3 regions of the Proteus penneri genome follow, and region 2 is predicted to be linked to each of the others. Evidence: predicted binding sites of a transcription regulator. Region 2 holds the regulator's gene; each other region holds the start of a gene.
The links. Region 2 encodes CRP, which controls carbon source genes, mostly activating them, when cyclic AMP is high. Its sites were predicted from a motif close to ATGTGANNNNNNTCACAT; they were not measured.

Region 1 (10,617 bases), 1.1 Mb from region 2:
TGTCTAAAAAATGTGCATAAGAGATTGATGTGTGTATCTTTGTGACAAGAAAATTAAGTATTGGCTTGCACTTATGAGCATTGGCAAATACTCTTAGTAAAAAGTAATATTTGCCAACGTGGCTATTAAACCTCAAGACAACAGAGATAGAAATGATGCAGCAAAATTTGCGTCTGATATTAATCGTTGTTGGTGCGATTTTAATCATAGCTTTGTTATTACACGGCTTATGGATTGGTCGAAAAGAGCGTTCTAAGCTTTTCCGTAATCGCCCAGTAAAACGTCAGAAACAGAATTATCAGTCAGATGAGAACGATGACGAACCACAATATGCTGAGGCTAGTCATCAGACATCAACTTTATCCTCTACTGAAAAGCGGGAGAGTGAGCCACCGATAAAATCGGCGCCTCTACATGAACCTGAAATTTCAGTGGTAGATAGTGATCCATTAATGTCTGAAACCCAAACAAAAGGGAACTCTCACGATACTTCATTACAGCAAGAGCCCAGCCTTGGTGTTTTTGATGTGATTGAAAAAGAGCCAGCACCTATTGTTAGAGATGAGCCAAAACCAGCTCCTGCGGTTAATGTTGCGAGTGAAATAAAATCACACGTTAATACAGAAAGCCCATCTGCAAATTTTGAGCCTTCAATTTCAGAGACAGCGGCTCATGTGACTCCTGTTGAAACTGAGGTTTCGCATCATGTTCCTGCTGAAGAGTCAATGGCAGAATCGGCTTCACAAGCGTCAGAAGCAGAGAAAGAGCTGGTTATTGTTCTAAACGTAAGTGCACATCATGGTCAAATGCTGGATGGTGAAGCGTTAATGCAAAGTATCATTCAAGCTGGATTCCAGTTTGGTGAAATGAATATTTTCCATCGTCATCTTAATCCAACAGCTGATGGGCCTGTATTGTTTAGTTTAGCGAATATGGTGAAACCGGGAACATTTAATATTGATACAATGGCGGAATTGACGACACCAGGTGTATCAATGTTTATGATGGTGCCATCTTATGGTGATGCTAACCAAAACTTTAAATTGATGTTACTTACGGCTCAACGTATAGCATCTGATGTAGGTGGTGTTGTGCTGGATGATGAACGCAAACTCTTAACGCCACAAAAAATCGAGCTTTATAAATCTAGAATTCGCAGGACGTTGGATCTAAATCAATAGCTTTATACTCGTCATACTTCAAGTTGCAGCGTTGTTGACTACGTTCATTCGCACTAGTCACATACTGATGAATGCTCCTAGCGATTCGTTTACTTGTCGCCTAGCTGCACCTCGAATTATTTAGAGTATATATCTGTAAAAATACCCCCGCTTGCGGGGGTTTTTCTTCTTTGGTGATAATCATGAATAAAAACACTCAACAAAAAATTGATAAACTTCGCGTTACTCTACGTCACCATGAATATCTCTATCATGTCATGGACGCACCTGAAATACCTGATGCTGAATACGATCGCTTAATGAATGAGCTAAAAGCATTAGAAGCTGAATATCCCGAATTAATTACCTCTGATTCGCCTACACAGCGAGTTGGTGCCTTACCTCTAACTGCATTTGAGCAAGTGAGACATGAAATTCCGATGCTCTCCTTAGATAATGCTTTTGATGAAACAAGCTATCTGGCGTTTGATAAGCGTTTACGTGATCGTTTAAAGAATAGTGAAGAGATTACTTTCTGCTGTGAATTAAAATTAGATGGATTGGCTGTCAGTTTACTTTATGAAAATGGAGTATTAGTACAAGCTGCAACGCGTGGTGATGGTACAACAGGGGAAAATATCACTGAGAATGTAAGAACGATCAAAGCCATTCCACTGCGTTTATATGGTGAAAATATTCCTACTCGTATTGAGATCCGTGGCGAAGTCTTTATGAATGAAAAAGGGTTTGAATATTTAAATGAGGAAGCTCGTCGCACAGGTGGAAAAGTTTTTGCTAACCCTCGTAATGCTGCAGCCGGCTCATTAAGACAGCTTGATCCCCGTATCACAGCAAAACGTCCATTAACCTTTTTCTGTTATGGGGTCGGGGTACTCGAAGGTGGAGAATTACCAACAAGCCACTATAAGCGCCTACAACAGTTTAAAAAATGGGGATTGCCCGTTAGTGATGCTGTTAAACTTTGCACAGGTAGCAAAGCAGTACTTGATTTTTACCACCATGTAGAAGAAATTCGCCCTAACTTAGGCTTTGATATCGATGGTGTCGTTATTAAGGTGGATGATATTGCTCTGCAAGAAGAGCTGGGTTTTGTCTCAAGAGCACCACGTTGGGCTATTGCTTATAAATTTCAAGCTCAAGAGCAAATGACGATTATCAAAGATGTCGAATTTCAAGTTGGACGTACTGGAGCAATTACCCCTGTTGCTCGTTTAGAGCCGGTACAAGTTGCTGGTGTTGTTGTGAGTAATGCTACATTACACAATGCTGATGAAATTGAACGCTTAGGGATACGCATTGGCGATACGGTGGTTATTCGTCGAGCAGGTGATGTTATTCCTCAGGTTGTTAGTGTGATCGAAGAGAAACGTCCAGCTGATGCACAAGAGATTATTTTTCCAACGCAATGCCCAATTTGCCAATCTGATATAGAGCGTATTGAAGGCGAAGCGGTAGCGCGTTGTACAGGAGGATTAATTTGTGGTGCACAACGTAAAGAAGCACTTAAGCATTTTGTTTCTCGTCGTGCGATGGATGTCGATGGTATGGGCGATAAAATTATCGACCAACTGGTTGAAAAAGAGTATGTCAAAACGCCAGCAGATCTTTTTCGTTTAGATGAAAAAATCCTATCTGGTTTAGAGCGAATGGGTGAAAAATCAGCAAAAAAATTGATCACTGCTTTAGACAAGGCTAAATCAACGACATTTGCGCGTTTTATTTATGCTCTCGGAATTAGAGAAGTCGGTGAAGCAACGGCAAGTGGATTAACCGCCCATTTTTCTACGCTTGAAGCATTACGAAATGCGGATGTTGAAGCGCTAAAATTAGTCCCTGATGTAGGCGATATCGTGGCTAAACATGTCGTTAATTTCTTCCAAGAAGAACACAATAGAACGGTTATTGATCAATTGATCAATGATGCTGGTATTACATGGCAAGCACCTATTATTGTGACTCATGAAGTGGGTGAAAATCCTTTTGCAGGTAAAACTGTCGTGTTAACTGGATCACTTTCACAGTTAACCCGTGATGAAGCAAAAGACAGATTAGTTGCATTAGGTGCAAAAGTGAGTGGAAGTGTTTCTAAAAAAACTGACATGGTGATTGCGGGTGAAGCGGCTGGCTCTAAGTTAGTGAAAGCTAATGAATTAGGGATAACTGTTATCGATGAAGATGAAATGATACGATTACTTGATCAATCGAAATAATCATTCTACTATTTAATAAATGCTACTGGAAAACCTTCCTAGTAGCATTTTTTACTTAAGCTAAATGTACATTTAATGTTCCTTAAGTAACTTTGAAAATGTGATCAACCTATCTTATTTAATAAATAGTGTGTATATGGTTTCATAGTATTGTGACAAAAATCACATCGTAATGTTACGCGTTACATAAAATGCTCTACAAGATTTATTTTTATTTTTGGAGCATGCATGTCTTCTATCATTCACTTCGTTTTAGCACTCGCCGTTATTGGCGCATTAGCATTCATTGCGAGTAACAATCGCAAAGGGATCCGTCTGCGTTATATCGTGCAGTTATTAGTTATTGAAATCGCATTAGCATGGTTTTTCCTCAACTCTGATGTTGGCGAGGGCTTTGTTCGTGGATTCGCTGGATTATTTGATCACTTATTAGGTTATGCCGCACAAGGTACTGAGTTCGTATTCGGTGGCATGATGAAAGGTGGTTTAGCATTCTTCTTCCTGAATGTTTTATGTCCAATTATCTTTATTTCTGCATTAATTGGTATTCTTCAGCATATCAAAGTATTACCTTTCGTGATCCGTATTATCGGTACAGTGCTTTCTAAAGTGAATGGTATGGGGAAACTGGAATCATTCAACGCAGTGAGCTCATTAGTTCTTGGTCAATCAGAGAACTTTATTGCTTATAAAGATGTTTTAGGCAAAATGTCTCAGCGTCGTATGTACACTATGGCTGCAACAGCAATGTCGACAGTATCAATGTCAATTGTTGGAGCATACATGACAATGTTAGATCCAAAATACGTTGTTGCTGCTCTAGTACTGAATATGTTCAGTACCTTTATCGTCCTTTCGGTGATTAACCCATATTCTGTTGAGAATGAAGAAGATATTCAAATGGGTAATCTTCATGAAGGTCAAAGCTTCTTTGAAATGTTAGGTGAATACATTCTAGCTGGTTTCAAAGTTGCGTTAATCGTAGCTGCAATGCTGATTGGGTTTATTGCCTTAATTGCTGCAGTGAATGCAATTTTCAGCATGATTTTTGGTATTAGCTTCCAAGATTGCTTAGGTTACGTTTTTTATCCATTAGCATGGGTTATTGGTGTTCCAGAGCAAGATGCATTACGTGTTGGTAGTGTTATGGCAACTAAACTAGTGTCTAACGAATTCGTTGCAATGGGTAGCTTACAAGATATTGCTGCTGAAATTTCACCGCGTTCTGTTGGTATCTTGTCTGTATTCTTAGTTTCATTTGCTAACTTCTCTTCAATCGGGATTGTGGCAGGTGCGATTAAAGGTTTAAACGAAGTACAAGGAAACGTTGTTTCTCGTTTCGGTTTGAAATTACTGTTTGGTTCTACATTAGTAAGCTTCTTATCCGCAGCTATCGCAGGTCTGTTTGTTTAATCTTGGAAGATAAAATAGATAGGTAGCATGTGAATAAAATAACAATGTAAATTGCATCACTTGTTAATCAAGTAACAGAAAATCAAGCAGTACCTTTGGGTACTGCTTTTTTTATCTTTAAATTACCCTATAATCGGAACTATTTCTTCAAGGGCAATGTGGTAGAGAACATGTTAGAGAAACAGCATCTTATTGATATAGCAAACACACAAATGCCATTTGGTAAGTACAAAGGGCGAATGTTAGTTGATTTACCTGAAGAGTATTTATTATGGTTTGCTAAGAAAGGACAGTTCCCTGAAGGAAAACTAGGGCAACTCATGGAGATGACCCTTGCAATTAAAATTGAAGGCTTAGAAGGACTATTAAAGCCCTTAAAGCGATGATGTTAATTATTATCTATACCGGATTTTTCAGGTGTTAATGCATTAATAATTTTCTGACTTAATTCAATAAATAATGTTTGTTCTCCGAGCGTTAAACATTCACTTATTTTTTCAGCATTTTGTTTTCGACCTAATGCTGCTCTTGCTAAAAAAGCGTGACCTTCATCAGTTAAATGGGTAATAAATTCACGCTTATCTTTTTCAGAACGTTTTTGTGCAATAAATCCTAATGATTTTAATCCTCGCATAAATTTCGACAAATTTTGTCTTGAAATAGCCAAAGAATCACTCAATTGAGAAGGGGTTAAGTCACCTCGTAAGCGTAATAATTCCAAAATATCATATTGACCCCACGTGACTTGCTCTGGGGTATAACGAGTTCGCTGCGCGACTAATGTACATTGTAATAATGACAATGCATTTTCTAATTCACATTTTTCCATAAATACGCCATCTCATGAATTATGTTAACTAAAGTTAATATTATCAGGTCATTCATTTTGAACAAACTTTATATTGATTAACTAAAGTTAATCAAATATTATGGTATATAGTTAACTTTGGTTAATTATTTTATGGTTGCTTGATAGAAACTGATGTTATTGATAAGAGGTAAAGTTGAAATGATGGATTATTTTAAAGGTAGAGTGATTTTAGTCACTGGTGCAAGTACTGGTGTAGGTGAAGGTATTGCACAGTTACTATTTCAACGTGGTGCGACGGTTTTCATTACAGGTAGGCATTTAGATCAAGTAATAAAAACAGCACGTTCTATTGATATAACAGGCGAGAAAGTGATTGCTTTACAGGCTGATATGACCTCATCTTCTCAAGTCGAAAAAATGATTGAGGCTGTTATGTCTCAAGCTGGAGCATTACATGGCTTGGTTAATAATGCAGGGATCACGGGGCCTCATAATACGTCTATTGTGGATTATGAGATTGAAGATTGGAAAGCAGTAATTGATACAGATATCAATGGCGTATTTTATGGCTTGAAATATGGTATACCCGCAATATTAAAAAGTGGGGGAGGGAGTATTGTGAATCTTTCTTCATCTAATGGCATCGTGGGAATTGCGGGTATTTCAGCATATACAGCAGCTAAACACGCCGTATTAGGGATCACACGTTCAGCTGCGCTTGAGTTTGCAGATAAAGGAATAAGGATCAATGCTATTGGGCCTGGGTATGTTGATACGCCAAGAATGCAAATGCTGCCCAACGAAGTTCGTGAATGGATGGCAAATACACACCCAATGAAAAGAATGGCAACTAGAGATGAAGTCGCTAAAACGGTTGCTTTTTTACTTTCAGATGAGAGCAGTTTCTCAACAGGAGCGTTTTATGCCATTGATGGCGGTTACACTGCACAGTAGAAATAAATAAAGGGAGAGTAGAAAACAAAAAATCCCGAAGATTTCTCTTCAGGATCTTAAAATTCTGGTGGAGCTAAACGGGATCGAACCGTTGACCTCTTGCATGCCATGCAAGCGCTCTCCCAACTGAGCTATAACCCCACATATTGGATTGTTCTAGAAGTATATTGGTGGAGCTAAGCGGGATCGAACCGCTGACCTCTTGCATGCCATGCAAGCGCTCTCCCAACTGAGCTATAGCCCCAACATACTGGAACGGGCTTGATAATAGGCAACAAGCACAATACTGTCAATCAGTTAATCTCACATTATTTATTGATTGCTGAAAAAGAGTACAAAAAAAAGATACATTCCCTATTTTAGGAATGTATCTTTCTTGATAAGCAAGATTAACGAGTAAATTAAGCTTGGTTTTCTCTTTCAGTAATAAAGTCTAATGCTTTATTAATACGTGCAATACTCCGTGTTTTACCAATAGCATGAACAGTAACATCTAAGCCTGGAGATTGGCCTGCACCCGTTACAGCAACACGTAATGGCATACCCACTTTACCCATACCGATTTCCAATTCATCAGCGGTATCTTGAATAGCTTGGTGAATATTTTCAGCTGTCCACTCCGTAATTGCTGATAATTTATCGCGAACAACTTCTAATGGTTGACGAGCAACTGGGCGTAAATGTTTTTTCGCAGCTGTTTCTTCAAAGTTCTCGAAATCAACATAGAAGTAATGGCAACTTTCAGCCATCTCTTTTAATGTTTTACAGCGTTCGCCTAATAATTTGATCAGTTCAACTAATGATGGGCCATTACTGGTATCAATATTTTGTTGTTTGATATGCCAATCTAAATGAACAGCGACTTTCTCAGCTGGCAGTGTATTGATGTAGTGATGGTTTAACCAAAGTAGTTTATCAGTATTAAATGCACTGGCTGATTTACTGATAGCTTCTAAAGTGAAGTGTTCAATCATTTCATCAATAGTAAAGATCTCTTGGTCACCATGAGACCAACCTAAACGTACTAAGTAGTTTAATAGTGCTTCTGGTAAATAGCCCTCATCACGATATTGCATTACGCTGACAGCGTTATAACGTTTAGATAATTTTTTACCATCATCACCTAAAATCATTGATACGTGAGCATATTCTGGTACAGGCGCACCTAATGCTTTGAGAATATTGATTTGGCGAGGTGTGTTGTTGATATGATCTTCACCACGAATAACGTGAGTGATTTCCATATCCCAGTCATCAATAACAACACAGAAGTTATAAGTTGGGGATCCATCAGTACGACGAATAATTAGATCGTCAAGCTCTTGGTTACTAAATTCAATTGGGCCACGAATTTTGTCATCAAAAATAACAGAACCTTCTTGAGGATTTAAGAAACGCACAACATGAGGCTCATCAGCGCTGTGATTATGGTTACCACCACGGCAACAACCATCGTAACGCGGTTTTTCACCTTTGGCCATTTGATCTTCGCGTAGCTGTTCTAAACGCTCTTTAGAGCAATAGCAACGGTATGCAGTACCCGCAGATAACATTTGATCAATCACTTGGTTATAGCGATCGAAGCGTTTAGTCTGATAATAAGGACCTTCATCCCAATTCAGATTTAACCAATTCATACCGTCCATGATTGCATCGATGGCTGGCTGAGTAGAACGTTCTAAGTCGGTATCTTCTATACGCAGTACAAATTCGCCCTTATTGTGACGGCTATATAACCAGGAATAAAGTGCGGTACGCGCACCACCAACATGTAGATAGCCAGTAGGACTTGGTGCAAAACGGGTTTTTATTTTACTCATTGGGATTGCCTTTGTACGTCTTACTTATATAGATAAGTAATCGTGATTATCAAAAAAACGAAATGGTTACCTCATTTTATCACTGGATGTTAATTCCTCAATGGCATTAAGCCTTTAACAGAGATAAAATTTTCAAATTGATGATTTTTTGTTTGACGAAGAGTACCCGTAGGATTATTTTGGTTAATTGCTGTATCACTTATGATGCTAAAAAAAGCATCTTGACTAAAAATAAAACGAACGATCATTTTCACAATAAAAAACTGATAAAAATCGTTGACTCATAGCGCAGTATCCCTATAATGCACCCCATCACGACGGGCGGTTAGCTCAGTTGGTAGAGCATCTCCCTTACAAGGAGGAGGTCGTTGGTTCGAGCCCAATACCGCCCACCATTATTTTCGTTGTGATAAGTTGTATGATTTAGTGTGATTGGGCGGTTAGCTCAGTTGGTAGAGCATCTCCCTTACAAGGAGGAGGTCGTTGGTTCGAGCCCAATACCGCCCACCAATTACATTAAAGCGTGGTAGTGAGAATTTAGTCATCATGAAGTGGGCGGTTAGCTCAGTTGGTAGAGCATCTCCCTTACAAGGAGGAGGTCGTTGGTTCGAGCCCAATACCGCCCACCACTTCATTCGGTTATTTCGCGCAATATCACATAATTAGGTATGGGTCGTTAGCTCAGTCGGTAGAGCAGTTGACTTTTAATCAATTGGTCGGGCGTTCGAATCGCCCACGACCCACCATTCCTAAGAATACAACATAAAGTAGTGAACATTGTGACGGGTCGTTAGCTCAGTCGGTAGAGCAGTTGACTTTTAATCAATTGGTCGGGCGTTCGAATCGCCCACGACCCACCATTCACAAAGCTACTTACAGATTTACGCAAAAATTATTAAATGGGTCGTTAGCTCAGTCGGTAGAGCAGTTGACTTTTAATCAATTGGTCGGGCGTTCGAATCGCCCACGACCCACCATTTAATAGTTCAGCGGGCGGTTAGCTCAGTTGGTAGAGCATCTCCCTTACAAGGAGGAGGTCGTTGGTTCGAGCCCAATACCGCCCACCACTTCTTTATTTCTTCGTTATACTTTCTTATTTATTTTCCTCGCATTTTTATAAAATAATCAATAAGAGTCATTTAGTTTTTGATAGCTGTGTGATGAAATCTAGTCATATTTTTTGGACATTAATTGTTGTCTCTGTGTCTGCTGTTCATGACTTTGCTCATCGTCTTATTTATAACTGTGTATCCTTACACGTGTATGCTTTCCTAGTTCCTTGTATTGAGCTCATTTCGTTATATCAAAGCAATAATTAGCTACAGCTCTTGTGCCTTTGGGCAATGCGTTTCTAAGATTTTTTTAACTTATTATTGCATTGCGCTTTCTGTGAAAAGGGGGCATAAGTCGGATTCTTTATTACACTTTTTTACATCCAGCCATGTTTTATCATTTAAATTGAAGTGCTTAAAAATAAGTCGTTCTTTTATTGTTAAGTTAATCATTTTAGAGCAGGGGCCTAACTTAATAGAAGATATGTATTTATTTTTGAACAGAGAACAAGTTTTGTTCTGAAAATATAAAAAATTACTCTAATCAAAAAGGAAGTATCTACTCCTCCTGAGCATAAATATAGGTTTTCCTAGTTTATTCATAAAATTAAACAACCTTAAATACACTGTTATAAATTATTTGAGCATTTTTTATGAGCAATATCTCTCATAAAATGAGCAAGTTAAAACATTTTAAGTCACTATTGAAAAATATTTGGTACTCCCTTTTTAAGGAAAAGTTCAGAAGATTAAAAGATAAAAATTGGGTTTTATAGTTTATCTTCTTTTCTAAAGATACGACAAAATGAGTGAATTTACTTAACGTTTAATTTAAAATAGATTGGATTTAAAATTTGATGTTTATCAATGTTTGCATAATAATGCACTGGATCATAAATGATATAAAGCAAAAATCACTTATTTTATCAGTAATTGATTTGTCCTAGAGTGGTTAATTTCATTTTTTATGAAAAATGGAGAAATTTGTGCATCTAGCAGGAATATAAATTATATAAAAATATTAATGTTTATTTTATCCTATGGATAACTCTTATACAGTGTAAGTGTGATTACTTAGGATATAAAATAATTGATTTTTATTTTTATTAACAAAATTAGATCATGCTAAAGTTGATATTTAACAGTTTATTCTTTTGTGAATTTAACTTAATGTCT
Region 2 (10,617 bases):
AAATTTGCTAAGTGATTGATTTTTTAATTATGTTAATAAATTGAAAAGGAAGCTAACTTATTAATATAGAGAGGGTTACAAAACTACTCACAGAGTTATCCACAGGTTTTTTTGATATTGGTTACAAAATAAATTCTTAATAAAAAAGATGACACTAATATGAACGTTAATATTAATGATGAGTAAATGGCTCTTTCTTAAATACTTTCTAAATTACACAATAAGTTTACTGTTTATTCTTTGTTTTTAATTGAAATTAGATTAATGGATATCTACTCTGACAAAATGACCTTAATGAATATTAACTTATCATTCATACTTATTCTTTTTGTTAAGTCTGGTTAATAATAAATAATTGAGTATTTAAGCCGAATTTCTGCATTTAAGAACAGGTAATATTCGTCTATTGGGCTGTGATGTGGCATTCTAGTCATATCAACGAACCTCAGAACAATGATGAACAGATTATGGTCCAGATAGCAGAAAACCCCTTTATCCTTGTAGATGGCTCCTCATATCTTTACCGCGCCTATCATGCATTTCCACCTCTAACCAATAGCCAAGGTGAGCCAACAGGTGCGATGTATGGCGTGTTGAACATGCTACGTAGCCTGATAATACAGTATAAACCAAGCCATGTTGCGGTTGTGTTTGACGCTAAAGGTAAAACATTCCGTGATGAATTGTATGAGGAATATAAATCTAACCGTCCTCCAATGCCGGATGATTTACGCGAGCAAATAGCACCTTTGCATGAAATGGTACAAGCAATGGGTTTACCCTTGTTATCTATTTCAGGTGTGGAAGCAGACGATGTCATTGGAACATTGGCACTAAAAGCGGCAGCTGATGGCCGTGATGTTTTAATCAGTACTGGCGATAAAGATATGGCGCAATTAGTAACGCCAAAGATCACGCTAATTAACACTATGACCAACGTTATTTTAGGTCCTGATGAAGTTAAAGAAAAATATGGTGTTCCTCCTGAACTGATTATTGATTTTCTCGCATTAATGGGCGATTCATCCGATAACATCCCTGGTGTTCCAGGAGTGGGAGAAAAAACTGCATTAGGTCTTTTACAAGGGCTTGGTAGTTTAGATGATATCTATCAACAGCTTGATAATATCGCAACGTTGAGTTTCCGTGGTGCTAAAACACTTGGCGCTAAAATGGCAGAGCATGAGAAAGTGGCAAAACTTTCTTATAAGTTGGCAACAATTAAAACGGATGTTGAACTCGATAAAACGTTTGATGATTTAGTGGTTAGTGAGCCAAATTTAGAGCAATTACTAGAAATGTTCACGCGTTATGAATTTAAACGCTGGATAAGTGATCTTCAAAATGGTGGGTGGTTAGCACAACGTAGTACACAAAAAGTTGCTGTGCCTTATACCTCTGAAGCTGTTAAACCCAAAGAAGCCTCTGCATCAGCTAATTTCCCTGTTATTACACAAGAGAATTATGAAGCTATCTTGACACATGAAAGCTTAGCACGATGGGTTGAGCTTCTCAAAAAAGCACCCACATTTGCATTCGATACAGAAACGGACAGCTTAAATAATATTGATGCACGTTTAATTGGCATGTCGTTTGCGATTGAGCCAGGAAAAGCAGCTTATATTCCGTTGCGTCATGAGTATTTAGATGCACCAGAGCAACTTCCTGTTAATGATGTGCTAGCGGCATTAAAACCTATTTTAGAAGATAAGAACATTCTAAAAATTGGGCAAAATTTGAAGTTTGACCGTGGCATTATGGAAAATGAAGGCATCGAATTAAACGGTATCCATTTTGATACGATGTTGGAGTCTTACGTATTAAATAGTGTCAGTAATCGACATGATATGGATACGTTGGCTGAAAAGCACTTAAATCATAAAACTACAACATTTGAAGAGATTGCGGGTAAAGGTAAAGGCCAACTGACTTTTAACCAAATTGAGGTTGAGCAAGCAACGTTATATGCTGCTGAAGATGCGGATATCACTTTATTACTCCATCAAGCGCTATATCCTCAAATAGAAGCCATTGAGCCTCTTAAACATGTTTACCGCGATATTGAAATGCCATTAGTCCCAGTGCTTTCTAGAATGGAACGCAAGGGGGTATTAATTGATGCTCAAGTGTTAGCTGTTCAATCTCAAGAAATCACACAGCGTTTAGCTGAAATTGAAAAAGAGACGTTTGCGCTAGCAGGACAAGAATTTAATCTCTCTTCACCTAAACAGTTACAAGAAATTTTATTTGATAAACTGCAATTACCTGTTATTAAGAAAACGCCAAAAGGGGCACCATCTACCAATGAAGAAGTATTGGAAGAGTTAGCGCATAGCCATGAACTGCCCCGTTTGATTTTAGAGCATCGTGGTCTTGCGAAACTAAAATCTACCTATACGGATAAATTGCCATTGATGGTTAATAGTAAAACGAAGCGTGTACATACTTCATATCATCAAGCAGTGACGGCAACAGGTCGTTTATCTTCTCGCGATCCGAATCTTCAAAATATCCCAGTGAGAAACGAAGAAGGACGCCGTATTCGCCAAGCCTTTATCGCACGTGAAGGTTTTAAAATTGTTGCAGCCGACTATTCACAAATTGAATTACGGATCATGGCGCATTTATCGCAAGATAAAGGCTTGTTAGATGCCTTTGCTCAAGGTAAAGATATTCACCGTGCAACGGCATCTGAAGTGTTTGGTATACCTTTAGAAGAAGTCACTTCTGAACAACGTCGTAGTGCGAAAGCCATTAACTTTGGTCTTATTTATGGCATGAGCGCTTTTGGCTTATCGCAGCAGATTGGTGTTGAGAGAAGAGAAGCTCAGCGTTATATGGATCTCTATTTTGAGCGTTATCCTGGCGTATTGGATTATATGGAGCGCACACGTAAACAAGCTTCTGAACAAGGCTATGTTGAAACGTTAGAGGGTCGTCGTCTCTATTTACCAGAAATTAATTCAAAGAATGCAATTCGTCGTAAAGCTTCAGAGCGTGAAGCGATTAATGCTCCAATGCAGGGTACAGCTGCGGATATCATTAAAAAAGCAATGATTGCTGTGGATAATTGGATTTGCAATGAATGTCCTGCTGATGTGCATATGATTATGCAAGTACACGATGAATTGGTGTTTGAAGTGCGGGAGTCTTACCTAGAGAACGCAAATATCATGATCCATAAATTGATGGAAAGTAGTATGGAATTAGCTATCCCATTAAAAGTCGAAGTGGGTGTGGGTAATAACTGGGATGAAGCACATTAATTTTTAAATATTATTCTTGTTTAAAGTAGAAAAAAGAAAAGCTCGGTTAATTACCGAGCTTTTTTATGTCAAAACTTATCAAAATATGAAAAAGAGATAAGTGAATTATTAAGCAACTTGTGAATCGATCAGTTTGCTTAATTTCTTCTGTTTTTTCTCAATACGTTGACGTTTTAACGGAGATAAATGGTCAATAAAGAGTTTACCATCAAGATGGTCTAACTCATGTTGAATACAGCCTGCAAACAAATCAGAGGCTTCAAGTTCAATTTCATCACCATTTCTATCTAATGCTCTCACCTTTAAGAAGCGGTAACGTTCTGTTGGGGCAAAAGAATCTGGAATAGATAGACACCCATCCATCATATCCATCACTTCATCTTCAGTGCTGATAATTTCAGGATTAATAAGTGCAATCGGTTGATCTCGGTTTTCAGAAACATCAATTACAACAATGCGTTTAGATACATTAACCTGAGGTGCTGCTAAGCCAATACCTCGTTCTGCATACATGGTTTCAATCATGTCATCGATTAATGTGCGTATTTCGTCATCTACTTTTTCCACTGGTACTGCGACTCTGCGCAGACGCTCATCGGGAAAACGCAGGAGCGGTAATACAGCCATGGATACCTCATTTTATCGCTAATTACATATTTACTACGGTCTCGCGGTAAGCGTATCACAAAATCATTAAGGAGAAACCGCACCTTTTGTGTGATTTGTTCTATTTTTAATCATATTCATGCGAGTGATTAAAGTCTCATAATTATGTAATTAAACTACATTTATTTATGATTTGAATACATAAATGCATAGCTGAATCGTGTCTGCCTGTGAAAAAAAATTACAAAAGGGCTTTTATTAACCAATAAAATAGAGTACATTATCTCTCGTAGGGTACAGAGGTAAGATGTTCTATCTTTCAGACCTTTTACTTCACGTAATCGGATTTAGCTGAATATTAGCTGCCCCAGTCGACTTTATTTCGGCTGGGGCATTTTTTTGCCTAAAATTTGCTGAAGTGGTTTGTGCTAGAAGTGAAAGGGGAAAGGTGATTTTCCCCTAATCAATAAAAGATCAGTCAGTTTTGGGTGGGAAGAAGAGATTAAACGTTATTGTCGTTTACAGGTGCTTCTTCTTTGTCTGAAAACCATTCATTAAGCGTGTTACGTAGTTTATCAATGCCAATTTTTTTCAATGATGAAAAATATTCTACGCGGATATCACCTACTTTATTTGCTAGCTCTTCACGTACGCTCATGAGCTGCTTTTTACGCGCGCCTGATGCTAGTTTATCTGCTTTAGTCAGTAAAACGAGAGTCGGAAGCTCTGAGCCAACAGCCCAGTCAATCATTTGCATATCGAGATCTTTTAATGGATGACGAATATCCATTAAAATAACTACACCTTTTAAGCACTCTCTTTTTTGTAGGTATTCACCTAAAGAGCGTTGCCATTTACGCTTCATTTCTTCAGGAACTTGGGCGTAACCATAGCCAGGTAAATCAACTAAGCGTAAACCTTCTTCAATTTGAAAAAGGTTGATTAATTGCGTACGGCCTGGCGTTTTACTGGTTCTGGCTAATCCGTTTTGTTGGGTTAACGCATTTAAAGCACTGGATTTACCGGCATTAGAGCGACCCGCAAAGGCAATTTCAATTCCTGAATCTGGTGGTAAATGGCGGATATCAGGTGCACTGATGATGAAATGTGCTTTTTGGTAATTAAATTGGGTCATTATGGTATAAACCTCTCTGAAATAATGCGGCTTTTCATGCATACTCATTTCAATTTTGCATGAAAATGAATATCTAAAATATCTATTTGCTCTATTTTGGCGCAATTTAATGACTTATAACAGCGATTAAAAATTAAAATTTACTCCGCTATAGCGTAATTAGACTTATTGAGCGTAAATAAAGGTAAATGATTGGCACTATTTACCTCAGCGAATTAGAATCGCTGCATATTAAGTAAGTTGTAGACTATTAAAGTAAAGGATCCCTGCATGTTAAAACGTTTTCTTGTCACCTTCGTTACCGCTTGCACTTTAACAACAGCGACTTTTGCAATGGCAACGGGAGAAACCTTCGTTAAATTAGTCACCTCTGAAGGCAATATTGAAATATCACTGGATAATAAAAAAGCCCCAATAACAACGAAAAATTTTATTCAGTATGTCGAAGATGGATACTATAACGGCACCACTTTTCATCGTGTTATTCCTGGTTTTATGGTTCAAGGTGGTGGTTTTACTGCTGATTTACAGCAAAAACAAACCAGAGCACCAATTAAAAATGAAGCCGACAATGGATTACGTAATGTAAAAGGCTCTATTGCCATGGCGCGCACGTCAGATAAAGACAGTGCAACCAGCCAGTTCTTTATTAATGTGGCTGATAATGCATTTTTAGATCATGGCCAACGTGATTTTGGCTATGCTGTCTTTGGTAAAGTTGTGAAAGGAATGGATGTCGTTGATAAAATTTCACAAACGCCTACTCGGAATATTGGACCTTACCAAAATGTGCCAGTAAAAACGGTCACTATTTTATCTGCGGAAGTTGTAAAACAATAAACGCATTATTAGGATAGGATATTTACTTATTCTAATAAGATAGAAAGCATATAAACCGGAATGAATGTTTTCATTCCGGGGTTTTTAGTACGAAAAAAATATTTTTATCCTTCTTTTTTTCGTGTGATCTCCTGCAATAAGTATTCATTACACTATTAATCACTCTATTCATCATCAATTACCGTCATTCTTGTTATTGCGCAATAAACCAGCAGGTTTTCTTGCTTACTATTCATATTTTATACCTGTGCTATGATAATCGGCTTTGTTGTACCCAAGTCGGTTAAACAACGAGCTATTTTGGCAAATCTACACTCGCTTTAAAATAGTAATAAAATAGATAATGATAAGAAAATCAGTCGGATAGGCTAATATGCTGTTACTTATTGATAATTACGACTCGTTTACTTACAACCTCTATCAGTATTTCTGTGAATTGGGTGCTGAGGTTGTTGTTAAGCGTAACGATGAGATCGGACTTAAAGAGATAGAAAAGATGATGCCAGCACATCTAGTGATCTCGCCAGGACCTTGTACTCCTGATGAAGCTGGGATCTCTCTTGAGGCTATACAGCGGTTTGCCGGTGAAATTCCTATTCTTGGCGTTTGTCTTGGACATCAAGCAATAGGGCAAGCTTTTGGTGCGTCGGTTGTCAGAGCGCGAGAAGTGATGCATGGTAAAAATTCATTAATACATCATAATCAACAAGGTGTTTTTAAAGGACTTAATCGACCTTTAAGTGTGACGCGTTACCACTCTTTAGTGATTGATGCGACAACATTGCCTGTACCTTTTGAAGTGACGGCATGGAGCCAGCATGATGGAAATGTTGATGAAATTATGGGAATTCGTCATCGTACTCTGCCAATTGAAGGAGTTCAATTTCACCCTGAAAGTATTTTAAGTGAACAAGGACATGAGCTGTTAAATAATTTCCTTAAATATTAAATGGATAGCATTTAAATAGCGAAATAACGTCTTTTTATACAAAACCACATTTGATTTTTTATTCATATTTAGTGATTATATTTTCATATTGAACATGAATAACGATCAGGTGGGGTAATGACAACGCAAAGCATTAACAGGGCAACTTACGATCAAGTAATGTTGCCAATTTATTCACCCGCAGAATTTATTCCTGTAAAAGGGGTGGGGAGTCGTGTTTGGGATCAGCAAGGAAAATCGTATATTGATTTTGCTGGTGGTATTGCTGTTTTAGCATTGGGGCATGCTCATCCGGCTCTAAACCAAGCCTTGAAAGAACAAAGTGAAAAACTTTGGCATGTTAGTAATATTTTTACTAATGAACCTGCATTATGTTTAGCTCAAAAATTAATAGATAACACATTTGCAGAACGTGTCTTTTTTGCCAATTCAGGCGCAGAAGCGAATGAAGCAGCATTTAAATTGGCTCGCCATTATGCCATCACTCGCCATAGTCCTTATAAAACTAAAATTATTGCTTTTCACCATGCATTTCATGGTAGAACGTTGTTTACAGTATCTGTTGGTGGACAACCTAAATATGCCGATGGATTTGGCCCAAAACCTGCCGATATCGTACATGTTCCTTTTAATGATTTAGATGCTGTTAAAGCAGTAATAGATGATCACACTTGCGCCATTGTTTTAGAGCCAGTTCAAGGTGAAGGTGGCGTAACAGCTGCAACATCTGAGTTTATGAGAGGGTTACGTGCATTGTGTGATAAGCACCAAGCTCTGCTTGTTCTTGATGAAGTACAGACAGGTATGGGCCGTACAGGTAAGCTCTTCGCCTATATGAACTATGATGTGACACCTGATATTATTACCACTGCAAAAGCGCTAGGAAGTGGTTTTCCACTCAGTGCGATGTTAACAACAGATGAAATAGCTTCTGTAATGGGCGTAGGGACTCATGGCACAACTTATGGTGGTAATCCATTAGCTTGTGCAGTGGGCAATGTCGCATTTGATTTGATTAATACACCTGAAGTACTTGAGGGGGTTGAAAAGCGCTATCAATGGATTGTAGATGAGCTGGCGGTAATCAATCAAACGTACAATGTCTTTTCGCAAATCCGTGGGCAAGGTTTACTGATTGGTGCGCAATTGGCACCACAATATGAAGGTAAAGCCAAAGAGTTACTCGGCCTTGCTGCCAAACATGGTTTAATGATGTTAAACGCAGGAGCGAATGTGATGCGTTTTACACCATCATTAATTATTACTCAAGAAGAGCTACAAGAAGGAATGGCGGCATTAAAAGCGGCTATTGCGGAGTTTGTAAAAGGGTAGGCATTATTATAAACCCCATCGCAAGAATGGGGTTTATACAGATTTGTTATCAATAGCCCTTTGTATCGGGCTATTGTTTGTTCGGGCTGGGAAACTTAGCGAGTCCCGTAAACGACGATAGTTTTACCGTGTGCAGAGATCAGATTTTGATCTTCTAACATTTTCAGAATACGGCCTACAGTTTCGCGTGAACAACCAACGATTTGACCGATTTCCTGACGTGTAATTTTAATTTGCATGCCATCAGGATGCGTCATTGCATCGGGTTGTTTTGCTAAGTTTAATAAGGTTTGTGCAATACGACCTGTTACATCTAAGAAAGCAAGGTTGCCTACTTTTTCTGATGTCGTTTGTAATCTGTTCGCCATTTGAGCAGAAAGGCGCATCAGAATATCAGGGTTAACCTGAATTAATTGGCGGAATTTTTTATAGGAAATTTCTGCTACTTCACAGGCTGTTTTTGCTCTAACCCATGCACTACGTTCTTGATCTTCTTCAAATAATCCAAGTTCACCGATGAAATCCCCCTGATTTAGGTAGGAGAGGATCATTTCTTTTCCTTCTTCATCTTTAATAAGAACAGCCACGGAACCTTTAACAATATAATAAAGTGTTTCCGCTTTCTCACCTTGGTGGATCAGCGTGCTCTTGGATGGATATTTGTGAATATGGCAGTGTGACAAAAACCATTCAAGAGTCGGGTCTGTTTGCGGCTTGCCGAGAACCATTCGCGTTATCCTCTGTACGTTAAATGCAGCCTTTCAAAACGGATAGGCTCCCTTTTGAGACAGCGTGCTTAAAAATCCTATCTTGACCTATTAACTTCCTGAGAACACGGTAAGTTAATATGGAGTAGATTATAATAAATGAGAAAATAATGCATTGATCTTAACCACTATCATCAAGCAGATATTGTTTTTAACACAATTAGTGCATTAAGTCTCGTTTTACGCAGTCAGCATAATAAACCTATTTGCTAATTGCTAGTTGAATTATGAGAATGTACTCTTTTAGTTTCTGTCATCTTTAGGGGGAAAATAAATGGAAGCGAGAGTTAAGTGGGTTGAAGATTTATCTTTTGTCGGCGAATCTTCATCTGGCCATCAAATTATGATGGATGGGAATTCAGGAGATAAAGCCCCAAGCCCAATGGAAATGGTATTAATTGCTGCGGGTGGGTGTAGCGCTATTGATGTTGTAAGCATTTTACGAAAAGGTCGTCACCAAGTGACTGATTGTGAAGTAAAATTAACATCAGAACGACGCGAAGAAGCTCCTCGTTTATTTACTGATATCAATTTACATTTTATTGTTTCAGGTAAGGAATTAACGGATAAAATCGTAGAACGAGCTGTTCAATTATCTGCAGAAAAATATTGTTCTGTTTCTTTAATGTTAGGAAAAGCAGCCAATATTACGCATTCATTTGAAATAAAAAACGCTGACTAAATTTGATATTTTAAAATAAAGTTTAATTTGAAAAATAATATCCCTTAATTAATGGGATATTATTTTTATAGAGATAATTTTTATTTTGGTTAACTTATCTTTTCGCCATTTAATAATTTTTTGACTAATGGCGCCATAATTAATTCCATCGCTAATCCTAATTTCCCTCCCGGTACAACAATTGTGTTTATTGTCGACATAAATGAGCCATGCAGCATCGCAAGTAAATAGGGAAAATCAATATCGGTTAAGCCTCGAAAACGAATAACAATAAAGCTTTCATCAAGAGTGGGAATTGCTTTGGCAGAAAAAGGGTTTGAAGTATCAACAGTTGGGACTCGTTGGAAATTAATGTGAGTGCGCGAGAATTGAGGAATAATGTAGCTAATATAATCATCCATTGAGCGTACAACCGAATCTCTTACCGCTTCTTGCGAGTGTCCCCTTTCAGTGGTGTCTCTAATAAGCTTTTGTATCCACTCTAGGTTTACGATAGGAACAACTCCGACTAATAAATCAACATGTTGAGCTACATTATGTTCGTTAGTAACAACGCCACCATGTAATCCTTCATAAAAGAGAACATCAGTATTATTGGCTAAGGGTTCCCAAGGGGTAAATGTTCCTGGTAATTGATTGTAAGGTGTTGCTTCATCATAAGAGTGTAGATATTTGCGGGATTGACCTTGTCCTGTATCACTATATTGACTTAATGTCTTGCTCAGTAGGCTAAAATCATTTGCTTCAGGGCCAAAATAACTGATATGTCTACCTTGTTCTCTCGCTTTCCTTATCGCCATATCCATTTCGGGACGGGTATAGCGATGGAAACTATCTCCATCAATTAATGCGGCATTTGCATTGAGTTGTTGGAATATTTTACGAAAAGCTTGGCTTGTTGTGGTAGTTCCTGCACCACTCGAGCCAGTCACTGCGATGATAGGATGCTTGATTGACATAGGTTATCCTTTTGCTAAATAAGGTTGGCCCTTATTGATGGCGATGCATTGTTTGCTTTGAATAACTAACCAGAGCGAAAC
Region 3 (10,617 bases), 1.6 Mb from region 2:
TACCCACGGAAATCATTCGGGTTAATGAGTAAAACTAACGCTGTCAAGCCTGCCAAAATAACCACAAGCAAAATAGCCAGTGTTGTCAAAAACCTTTTCATATAATTACCCGTTTAGTGAACATGATAATGATGATTATAAAGATAGTTAATCTTCACTAATCCGACTACCAACTGCACCTTGTTGATTTTTATATTTTGCATCTTGACGACGATTATAAGGTCTATCAGCAGAACCCGACATAGGTTCAAAACTTAATGCACCAATCACCATACCCGGTCTTAATGCAAGAGGCAGTTTACCTGAATTAAAGAATTCTAATACGATTTGCCCATGCCAACCAGGATCAATACGATGTGCAGTAACGTGCACCATCAAGCCTAAGCGTGCTAATGATGAGCGTCCATCTAACCATCCAACAACATTATCAGGCAAAGTGACTGACTCAAGTGTCACTGCTAACGCCAATTCACCAGGATGTAGAAAGAATGCTTCACCTTCAGGCAAAACTATTTCATCACTCATTACACGCTCTAGCGCAGCATTCACTTCAGCCTTAGGGCCACTCAAATCAATATAAGCTGCAGTATGACCTTGGAAAACACGAAATTGATTTCCCAAGCAAACATCTGCTGTTGCGCCGTTAATTCGCTCGACAGGCGGGCGGGGTTCAATGACTAACTTACCTTCATCCAGCCACTGAATAATATCACGGTCGCATAATCGCATTTTATTTCCTTCTTCAAGTTAAACAGGCAGTTTCATCATGCATGAAAGCTGCCTAAAAATGAATCTATTATTCGCAGAATTGCCCAATTTTTGCTTTCAGAATATCAATCGCAACGCGGTTTTTCCCCCCTCTAGGTACAATAATATCGGCATATTGTTTAGAAGGTTCAATAAACTGGAAGAACATAGGACGAACGGTTTTATTATATTGTTCAATGACTGAGTCTAAGCTACGTCCACGTTCATTCACATCTCGTTTAATCCTGCGCATTAAGCAAATATCTAATGGGGTATCAACAAAGATAGAGAAATCCATCTCTTCACGCAGGCGTTTATCTGTTAATAACAAAATGCCTTCAATGATAATCACTTTTTTAGGTTGAAAAGAAATGGATTCTGTTTTGCGTGTATGAGCAACGTAGTCATACTGAGGGAGTTCGATGGCATTTCCTGCTTTTAATGCGCACAAATGCTGGTATAAAAGTGCATGATCCATCGAATTTGGGTGGTCATAATTGACCTTATATCGTTCTTCCATTGTTAAATCACTTTGGTCACGATAATAACAATCTTCTGGTATCACCCCGATATTATGATCACCTACTTGCGCTCTTAACTCACGGTAAAGTGTGCTTGCAATAAGACTTTTACCCGAAGCAGAGGCTCCAGCGATACCTACAATTGTGCACTGATGTGCTGTGTCAGCCATAATCAAAAAACCTGGTTTGAAATAAAAAGAGGGATAACGTAATAATATGTAAATATTACGCTAGCGCAGATTATAGTTTTGAAATCACTCTGGTTCCAGCGTAAAACCAGAAATCTATTTGTTTTTTATCAAAAACAGCCGGAAATCACCTGTAAAAAATGGAAAGCCAAATGACTCTCCATTTTAATCAGCAAATAATTTCAGACATTATTCTACTGTGATTACACTGCGCGGAAAGAAATTTCCGTTGGAATTGCATCACCATCCCAATACATTTGAGAAGATACGGTAGACGCGATTTCGCGATAAATATCCGCAAACTCACCTTCTGGATCACGCATCACTGTTGGTTGCCCGCGGTCTAGGTCTTCACGTAAAGAGATATGAAGAGGAACTTGACCTAATAATTGACAATGATACTTCTCTGCCAATTTAGCGGCACCACCAGTACCAAAGATAGGTTCAAGGTGACCACAGTTACTACAAATATGTGCACTCATGTTTTCAATAATACCTAATACAGGTACATTGACTTTCTTAAACATGACAATCCCTTTCATTGCATCCACCAGCGCGATATCTTGTGGTGTTGTTACCACAACCGCAGCAGTTACAGGGATATTTTGAGATAAGGTTAATTGGATATCGCCTGTTCCTGGTGGCATATCGATAACCAGATAATCCAAGTCAGGCCACAACGTATCTTGGAGCATTTGCATTAATGCTTTGCTCGCCATAGGACCACGCCATACCATCGCATTATCATCAGTCACTAAATAACCGATAGAGTTAGACGCTAATCCATACGCCATAATTGGCGCCATATGTTGTCCATCAGGAGACGTTGGACGCTCCATCGTGGTCCCTAACATATTAGGAATAGACGGTCCATAAATATCAGCATCAAGAATACCGACTTTAGCGCCTTCTTGTGCAAGAGCTAATGCAAGGTTAACTGCTGTACTTGATTTACCAACGCCACCTTTACCAGAGCTCACTGCAAGAATATTACGCACACCATTAACGCCAGGCAGATCATTTGCACGACGTAAGGTGGAAATATTATGCTTGAGTTTCCATTCAATGGCTTTTGCACCAGTGATGTTGCGAAGTTCGGCTGTCTTTTCTTCAATTAGGGTTTGGAAAGGTTTTTTCCAAACAAACGGCATCACTAACTCGATATGAAGAACATCGTCAATCATCGCACATTGGTGTAATGCTTTTAGAGAAAGCAGATTACGTTTCAATGTTGGGTGTTCAAAAGTAGACAAGACACCTGAAACTTTTTCGTTCAGAATCTCAGGGGTGGTCTGCTCGGGGGATTTATCACTCATCCCGGCTCCTCTCGTTTTCATTATTTATTAAATATATGAGTGTATCTATCATATCAGATAGTAGATGACTACGATAATGCCTTACCTCAATTTGCCAACTGAAATTTCTCTTGCAAAAACTCCATTATTGCCCTAGCGACATCATGACGGATCGGTTACCATCAAAGTCCCTTTTATTAATTTTATGGAAGTAAGATCCTTACTATGTCTCACGTCGCGAATAAATTATTGGTAACCTGCGCGTTACCTTATGCTAACGGTTCAATTCATCTCGGTCATATCCTTGAACATATTCAGGCAGATATCTGGGTCCGTTATCAACGAATGCGCGGCAAAGAAGTTCATTTCATCTGCGCTGACGATGCTCACGGCACACCTATTATGCTGAAAGCCCAACAACTGGGTATCACGCCAGAAGCCATGATTGAAGAAATGAGCAAAGAGCATCAGCAGGATTTTGCTGGTTTCAATATCAGTTACGACAATTATCACTCTACACACAGTGAAGAGAGTCGCCAATTATCAACTAAAATTTATCTTGCACTGAAAAAAAATGGTCACATCAAAAGTAAAACTATTTCTCAGCTTTATGATGAAGAAAAAGGCATGTTTTTGCCTGACCGCTTTGTAAAAGGCACTTGCCCTAAATGTAAAGCGCAAGACCAATATGGTGATAACTGTGAAGTTTGCGGCTCAACCTACAGTCCAACAGAATTAATTAATCCGCGTTCTGTTGTATCAGGTTCAACGCCTGTTATGCGTGAAACTGAACACTATTTCTTCGACTTACCTGCATTTAGCAACATGTTACAAGAGTGGATCCGCTCTGGCGCGCTACAAGAGCAAGTGGCAAATAAAATGCAAGAGTGGTTTGACAGCGGTTTACAACAGTGGGATATCACTCGTGATGCACCTTATTTCGGTTTCGAAATTCCAGATGCACCGGGTAAATATTTCTATGTATGGTTAGATGCACCGATCGGCTACATGAGTTCATTCTTAAACTTATGTGAAAAACGTGGCGATTTAAGTTTTGACGAGTTTTGGAATAAAGACAGCAAAGCTGACCTTTACCACTTTATTGGTAAAGATATCGTCTATTTCCACAGCTTATTCTGGCCAGCAATGTTAGAAGGCAGTGAATATCGCAAGCCGACAAACCTGTTTGTTCACGGTTATGTCACTGTAAATGGCGCCAAAATGTCAAAATCTCGTGGCACCTTTATTACAGCGCGTGCTTATCTTGATCATTTTGATGCTGATTGTCTACGTTATTACTATGCTGCAAAACTTTCATCACGCATTGACGATATTGACCTAAACTTAGAAGACTTTGTTCAACGTGTTAATAGCGACATCGTAAATAAAGTCGTTAACCTTGCATCACGTACCGCTGGTTTTATCAGCAAGCGTTTTGATGGCAAATTAGCTGATTCTTTAGATGATGCTAAACTTTATCAACACTTTGTTGATATGAAAGAAACTATCGCACAGTCATTTGAAAATCGTGAATTTGGTAAAGCTGTTCGTGAAATTATGGCATTAGCTGATGAAGCGAACCGTTATATTGACGAAAAAGCACCTTGGGTAGTGGCAAAACAAGAAGGTCAAGACGCTCAGTTACAAGCAATCTGTACCATGGGAATTAACCTATTCCGTGTGTTGATGACGTACCTGAAACCCGTTTTACCATCACTAACAGAACGTTCAGAAGCATTTTTGCAAACTCAATTAACATGGGATGCACTTGAACAACCGCTATTAGGTCAAGAGATCACTAAATTCAAAGCGTTGTTTAACCGCATTGAAATGGATAAAGCCAATGCAATGGTTGAAGCATCAAAAAGCACCATTGCGCCTGTAAAAGAAGTAACAGGCCCATTAGCAGATGCTCCAATTCAAGAAACCATCAAATTTGATGATTTTGCGAAAATCGATATGCGTATCGCTGAAATTAAACAAGCCGATTTTGTTGAAGGTTCAGACAAACTGCTGAAATTAATTTTGGACTTAGGTGGAGAAACTCGCCAAGTATTTTCCGGTATTCGTACAGCATACCCAGATCCTAAAGTGTTAGAAGGTCGCTTAACGGTAATGGTAGCAAACTTAGCACCTCGTAAAATGCGTTTTGGTATTTCAGAAGGCATGGTAATGGCAGCAGGTCCTGGCGATAAAGATATCTTCTTACTTAGCCCAGATTCTGGTGCAAAACCGGGTCAGCAAGTGAAATAACAACCAAAATTCATTTGCCAAACGAATAAAAGGCGGGGTTCTATTAGAGCCCCGCCTTTTTTTTATTGTGATCCATAGCACACTTTCAAAATCGGTGTATGATAATTCTGTTAGTTGATTTGGGACACTTACTTATGAAATCTAAACGGGCACGATTGCAGATTACACTTTGGCACTATTTACGATCTTTTTTGGTACTTTATCTTTGTCTCTTTGCTGGTAATCTTATTTCAGCCCTTCTACCCTTCGCGGTTCCAGGCAGTATTGTTGGCTTACTGATCCTCTTTGGTTTACTTGCTTTTCAGCTTATCCCTGTGCGTTGGGTTAAACCCGGTGCAAATATCCTCTTAAAAAATATGTCATTACTCTTTATCCCTATCGGTGTCGGTGTAATGAACTATTATGATTTATTAAGTCAGCAACTTTTCCCCATCGTTTTAGCCTGCGTCGTGAGTACCTTTGGTGTTATGGCACTCGTTGCATATTGCTCACACTATGTTCATCGTGAGCGCGTTATCGTGGGTTCGAAACCAGACCAAGTTGAAGATATTGTTGAAACAAAAGAGAAAGACGATGATAAAGCGTTAAGTGAGAAGAAAAAATGTTAGCTATGTTGATGAATATTTGGTGGTCACTTCCTTTAAGTATTTTTATTTTTTACTTAGCTCGTAAGCTGGCGGCCCGATTTAATTTGCCTATTTTAAATCCACTGCTAATTGCTATTATAGTAATTATACCTATTTTGTTAATAACTAAGGTACCTTACGAAAATTATTTCGCAGGCAGTCGAATTTTAAATGACTTACTGCAACCCGCCGTTGTTGCTTTAGCTATACCGCTTTATCAGCAATTACACCAAATTCGCGCACAGTGGAAATCATTAATCAGTATTTGCTTTATTGGTAGTATTGCTGCGATGGTCAGTGGCACAGCCATTGCTTTATGGGCAGGTGCAACACCTGAAATTGCCGCATCAATCTTACCTAAATCAGTGACAACCCCAATAGCAATGGCTGTCGCGGACTCCATAGGTGGTATTCCTGCAATCAGTGCTGCATGTGTTATTGCAGTAGGTATTTTAGGTGCCATTTTTGGTCATACATTATTTAAGCTACTGCGTATTCCTACTCACGCCTCTCGTGGTTTGGCTATGGGCACTGTTTCGCACGCAGTGGGAACAGCAAGAGCGGCAGAAGTCGATTATATTGAGGGGGCTTACAGTTCATTGGCATTAATGACATGCGGGATTATTACCTCTTTACTTGCTCCGTTTATCTTCCCTATTATTTTACATCTTTATAGCTAATATCTTTCTTACCCTCTATTCCTAAATCCCCGATTTAATTAAATTTATTTCGGGGATTTTTACTATAAATTTGAGATACATCTCTCAATTAATGAATTTGTTGCAATTGTTTCATTGAAAATATGATTTTCATCACATATAAAAATAGGTAAAGATGCCTAGAATCTTATAATACAGAAAGATTAATGGGAGACTCATGTATGCATACTCGTTTTCAGGCAGTTTGGTCAGATTTATCCCCTCAGTTGCAACAAGCACTTGCTCCTTATCTTGAGCAGGATGAATTCCCTGCAATGTTCACGGCAGAACAGGTCAATGCCATAAAAACACAATTACAATGTAATGATGATGCCTTAGCTCTCGCACTTTTACCCGTCGCTGCCGCTTGTGCAGTGACACCGATATCTCATTTCAATGTTGGTGCTATTTCACGTGGGGAAAGTGGTAATCTCTACTTCGGTGCCAATATGGAATTTGCTGGCGCCCCACTACAACAAACTGTTCATGCTGAACAAAGTGCGGTAACTCACGCATGGCTACGTGGTGAATCTCGCTTAATTTCAATCACCGTTAACTATACACCTTGTGGTCATTGTCGCCAGTTTATGAACGAACTCAACAGTGGCACCCATATTCAAATCCAATTACCGGGTAGAAAAGTGGCGACATTGGGAGATTATTTACCTGATAGCTTTGGTCCAAAGGATCTCAATATCACCTCTTTATTAATGGATAAAGTTAATCACGGTTACGAAATTGATAACCATAGTGAATTAGCACAACAGGCGCTACAAGCCACCAATCGTAGTCATGCACCTTATAGTGAGTCTCACAGTGGAATTGCTGTTCAAATGAAAAATGGCAAAATTTTCCAAGGTAGCTACGCAGAAAATGCCGCATTTAACCCAAGCTTACCGCCATTACAAGCCGCATTGATTTTATTAAATATGGCAGGTGAGAGTGTGATGGAAATTGAATCTGCCGTCTTAATTGAAAAAGCAGAAACAATTTTAACGCAATGGGATGCAACTCAAGCCACATTAACAGCTTTAGGTTGTCGCCAGATGCAACGCATCACTTTGTAAAAAATTTTAACTTATTCCTCTAAAAATCTCTCCTAAAAAAGCATCAGCATGTAAATTTTGCTGATGCTTACCAGAAAAAGTTGTAACAACTGTATCTATCTCTCATTTCTAAGCATAAAAATCATAAAAAAATAACATAAGCTGTACATATTTTTATTATTTTGTAGGATCTACAATTGTCATGTGACTAACTGCCTTACAAGAGTATTTTTCATGGAACTGGAACACGAAAGTAAACGCCCTCTCTACATCCCGTATGCAGGTCCAATCCTGCTAGAATTTCCCCTGTTAAATAAAGGTAGTGCTTTCAGCGAAGAAGAACGCAGCACCTTTAACTTACATGGTTTACTGCCTGAAGCAGTTGAAACCATCGAAGAACAGGTTGAACGCGCTTATCGCCAATATCTTGATTTCAAAAACGATAACGATAAACATATTTACCTGCGAAATATCCAAGATACCAATGAAACCCTGTTTTATCGTCTATTGGAATCTCACCTAACTGAAATGATGCCAATCATTTATACACCAACAGTAGGTGAAGCTTGTGAACATTTCTCTGATATTTATCGTCGTGCTCGCGGTTTATTTATCTCTTACCCTAACCGCGCCAATATCGACGATATGCTACAAAACGCCACTAAACAAAACGTAAAAGTCATTGTTGTAACAGATGGCGAACGTATTCTTGGTCTAGGTGACCAAGGTATCGGCGGTATGGGTATACCTATCGGTAAACTCTCTTTATATACCGCGTGTGGTGGTATTAGCCCAGCGTACACACTGCCTGTTGTACTTGATGTTGGTACTAATAATCCACAACGTTTAAACGATCCTCTGTATATGGGATGGCGTCATCCTCGCATTACAGGTGATGAATATAACGAGTTCGTTGATGAATTTATTCAAGCTGTTAAACGTCGCTGGCCAAATGTTTTACTGCAATTTGAAGATTTCGCACAAAAAAATGCGATGCCTTTATTAAACCGTTACCGTGATGAGCTATGTTGCTTTAACGATGATATTCAAGGCACTGCATCTGTTACCTTAGGTAGCCTAATTGCAGCAAGTCGTGCTGCAGGTCGCCAATTAAAAGACCAAACAGTCACTTTCTTAGGTGCCGGTTCTGCGGGTTGTGGTATTGCTGAGCAAATTATTGCCCAAATGAAATCCGAAGGTTTAAGCGATGAGCAAGCACGTGAACGTATCTTTATGGTTGACCGTTTCGGCTTATTAACAGACAAACTGCCAAATTTACTGGATTTCCAAAGCAAACTTATCCAAAAAAGCGAAACCATTGCTAATTGGGAAACCACAAGCGATGCGATTTCACTGTTAGAAGTGGTTAAGAATGCAAAACCAACTATTTTGATTGGTGTTTCAGGACAAGCAGGTTTATTCACTGAAGAAATTATTCGTGAAATGCACAAACACTGTGAACGCCCTATCGTGATGCCATTATCTAACCCAACTTCGCGAGTAGAAGCGCGCCCTGAAGATATTATCAATTGGACTGATGGACAAGCTTTAGTGGCAACAGGTAGTCCATTTGCCCCCGTTAAATACAAAGATAAAGAGTATCCAATTGCACAATGTAATAACTCTTATATCTTCCCAGGCATTGGGTTAGGTGTTATTGCCTGTGGTGCGAAACGTGTGACTGATGCCATGTTAATGGTTGCAAGTCGTGCATTAGCAGATTGCTCACCAATGGCAAAAGAGGGCGATGGTTCTCTGTTACCTTTACTGGCTGATATTCAGCAAGTTTCGCGTTATATCGCAAAACAAGTTGCCAAAGAAGCACAAGTACAAGGTGTTGCGACTGTAACGTCTGATTCAGCATTAGAAGAAGCCATTGAACGTAACTATTGGTCACCAGAGTACCGTATTTACAAAAGAACCTCGTTCTAAATAGCTTGAAACACTAAGTACCATTCTGAAAAGCGCGTCATTACTTAATATGAGGCGCTTTTTTCTTGCTTCCCTATTCCTGCTCAAGTAGCCTTACGCATTATGAAAGTCATTCTTTATTTGCGTCATTAAGGCAAGGACATGCTAAAACGCCTCATTTATCTCTTTCTCACACTTTTTATGTTGCTTGCAGTCATCTTGATTGCCTGCGATCGTTGGATTGGCTGGAAAACTAATCCTTATATCTTTGAAGATGTGGATACATTGCCCGCTAAAAAAGTGGGTATGGTGTTAGGCACATCAAAATATTATACCAGCGGTTACATTAATCAATTTTATCAATATCGCATCCAAGGCGCAGTTAATGCCTATAACAGTGGTAAGATCCAATATTTATTATTAAGCGGTGATAATGCAAAACATAGCTATAATGAGCCAAATACAATGCGTAAAGATCTCATTAAAGCAGGCATTCCTGCCTCTCGTATTGTGATGGATTTTGCGGGCTTCAGAACACTCGATTCAGTTGTACGAACAAAAGAGGTGTTTGGTACAGATGGATTTACCATTATTACTCAGCGTTTTCACTGTGAACGTGCTGTTTTTATCGCATTAGAAAAAGGAATCGATGCGCAATGCTTTGCGGTTGCATCCCCCAAAAGCATGTTTAAAGTACGTGTACGCGAAGTGTTTGCAAGAGCCGGAGCAATGATTGATGTTTATATTCTAAACCGCGAACCCCGCTTTTTAGGACCACCAGAAACGATCCCCGCAATACAATCTATTCCTGATGGCATTAAAGGATATCCCGCAGTTTTACCTGAGGAAGTTGAATCACTTCCTCTAAGTAACAACAATAACGAGAAAATCTAAAAGAATTGCGCTAATTTTGAGGCTGATTTACGCCAAATCCACTCTATTGGACCTTGTGGAAAATAGCGTAGCCAAATTACGGCAAAAGCAATGTTAATTGCCCAAATAACGACAACAAAAGGCATCAGTTCAGCTAAGGTAAATTGATTAAATAATCCCATCCGCTGAAACAGGATAATGCCGATAAGACTTTGCATTAAATAGGTCGTTAGCGCCATTTTTCCTACACAACGTAAAGCATAGGCAAAATAAGAGTGACGCATTGTATTCCAACTCCAATAAAACAGCGCAATATACCCCAAGCTTTGCACCACTTGGATCAGCATTGTTAAAGGTTGTGCTAAAATAGCCGCCCAGCGGTAATCCCAATCAAGATAATAATCCACCAGTACAATAACCGTTTGTAAGCTTAAACTTATTGTAAGGAAATAAAGTGCT

Region 1: H1225_RS09610 (NupC/NupG family nucleoside CNT transporter) is a predicted target of CRP. The motif match lies at 3,542-3,559, and genes of this name have one in related genera.
Region 3: H1225_RS03450 (CidA/LrgA family protein) is a predicted target of CRP. The motif match lies at 5,070-5,087, and genes of this name have one in related genera.

Annotation. Positions count from the first base shown of each region.
Region 1 is NZ_CP059690.1:2,094,828-2,105,444, reverse strand. It holds gene zipA (cell division protein ZipA) at 153-1,181, shown strand; gene ligA (NAD-dependent DNA ligase LigA) at 1,364-3,391, shown strand; gene H1225_RS09610 (NupC/NupG family nucleoside CNT transporter) at 3,620-4,804, shown strand; gene H1225_RS09605 (DUF3820 family protein) at 4,975-5,190, shown strand; gene H1225_RS09600 (MarR family winged helix-turn-helix transcriptional regulator) at 5,193-5,633, opposite strand; gene H1225_RS09595 (SDR family NAD(P)-dependent oxidoreductase) at 5,817-6,569, shown strand; tRNA gene H1225_RS09590 (tRNA-Ala) at 6,635-6,710, opposite strand; tRNA gene H1225_RS09585 (tRNA-Ala) at 6,738-6,813, opposite strand; gene gltX (glutamate--tRNA ligase) at 6,971-8,389, opposite strand; tRNA gene H1225_RS09575 (tRNA-Val) at 8,709-8,784, shown strand; tRNA gene H1225_RS09570 (tRNA-Val) at 8,824-8,899, shown strand; tRNA gene H1225_RS09565 (tRNA-Val) at 8,943-9,018, shown strand; tRNA gene H1225_RS09560 (tRNA-Lys) at 9,060-9,135, shown strand; tRNA gene H1225_RS09555 (tRNA-Lys) at 9,174-9,249, shown strand; tRNA gene H1225_RS09550 (tRNA-Lys) at 9,291-9,366, shown strand; tRNA gene H1225_RS09545 (tRNA-Val) at 9,381-9,456, shown strand.
Region 2 is NZ_CP059690.1:3,194,248-3,204,864, reverse strand. It holds gene polA (DNA polymerase I) at 468-3,266, shown strand; gene def (peptide deformylase) at 3,375-3,893, opposite strand; gene spfP (small protein SpfP) at 4,180-4,227, shown strand; gene yihA (ribosome biogenesis GTP-binding protein YihA/YsxC) at 4,375-5,007, opposite strand; gene ppiA (peptidylprolyl isomerase A) at 5,278-5,847, shown strand; gene H1225_RS14390 (aminodeoxychorismate synthase component II) at 6,221-6,796, shown strand; gene argD (bifunctional acetylornithine/succinyldiaminopimelate transaminase) at 6,914-8,128, shown strand; gene crp (cAMP-activated global transcriptional regulator CRP) at 8,224-8,856, opposite strand; gene H1225_RS14375 (OsmC family protein) at 9,170-9,577, shown strand; gene H1225_RS14370 (phosphoribulokinase) at 9,667-10,536, opposite strand; gene H1225_RS14365 (YheU family protein) at 10,602-10,617, opposite strand, start outside.
Region 3 is NZ_CP059690.1:783,341-793,957, reverse strand. It holds gene asmA (outer membrane assembly protein AsmA) at 1-101, opposite strand, end outside; gene dcd (dCTP deaminase) at 148-729, opposite strand; gene udk (uridine kinase) at 797-1,438, opposite strand; gene apbC (iron-sulfur cluster carrier protein ApbC) at 1,660-2,772, opposite strand; gene metG (methionine--tRNA ligase) at 2,977-5,004, shown strand; gene H1225_RS03450 (CidA/LrgA family protein) at 5,139-5,612, shown strand; gene H1225_RS03445 (CidB/LrgB family autolysis modulator) at 5,615-6,310, shown strand; gene cdd (cytidine deaminase) at 6,511-7,395, shown strand; gene H1225_RS03435 (NAD-dependent malic enzyme) at 7,609-9,306, shown strand; gene sanA (outer membrane permeability protein SanA) at 9,448-10,179, shown strand; gene yeiB (DUF418 domain-containing protein YeiB) at 10,176-10,617, opposite strand, start outside.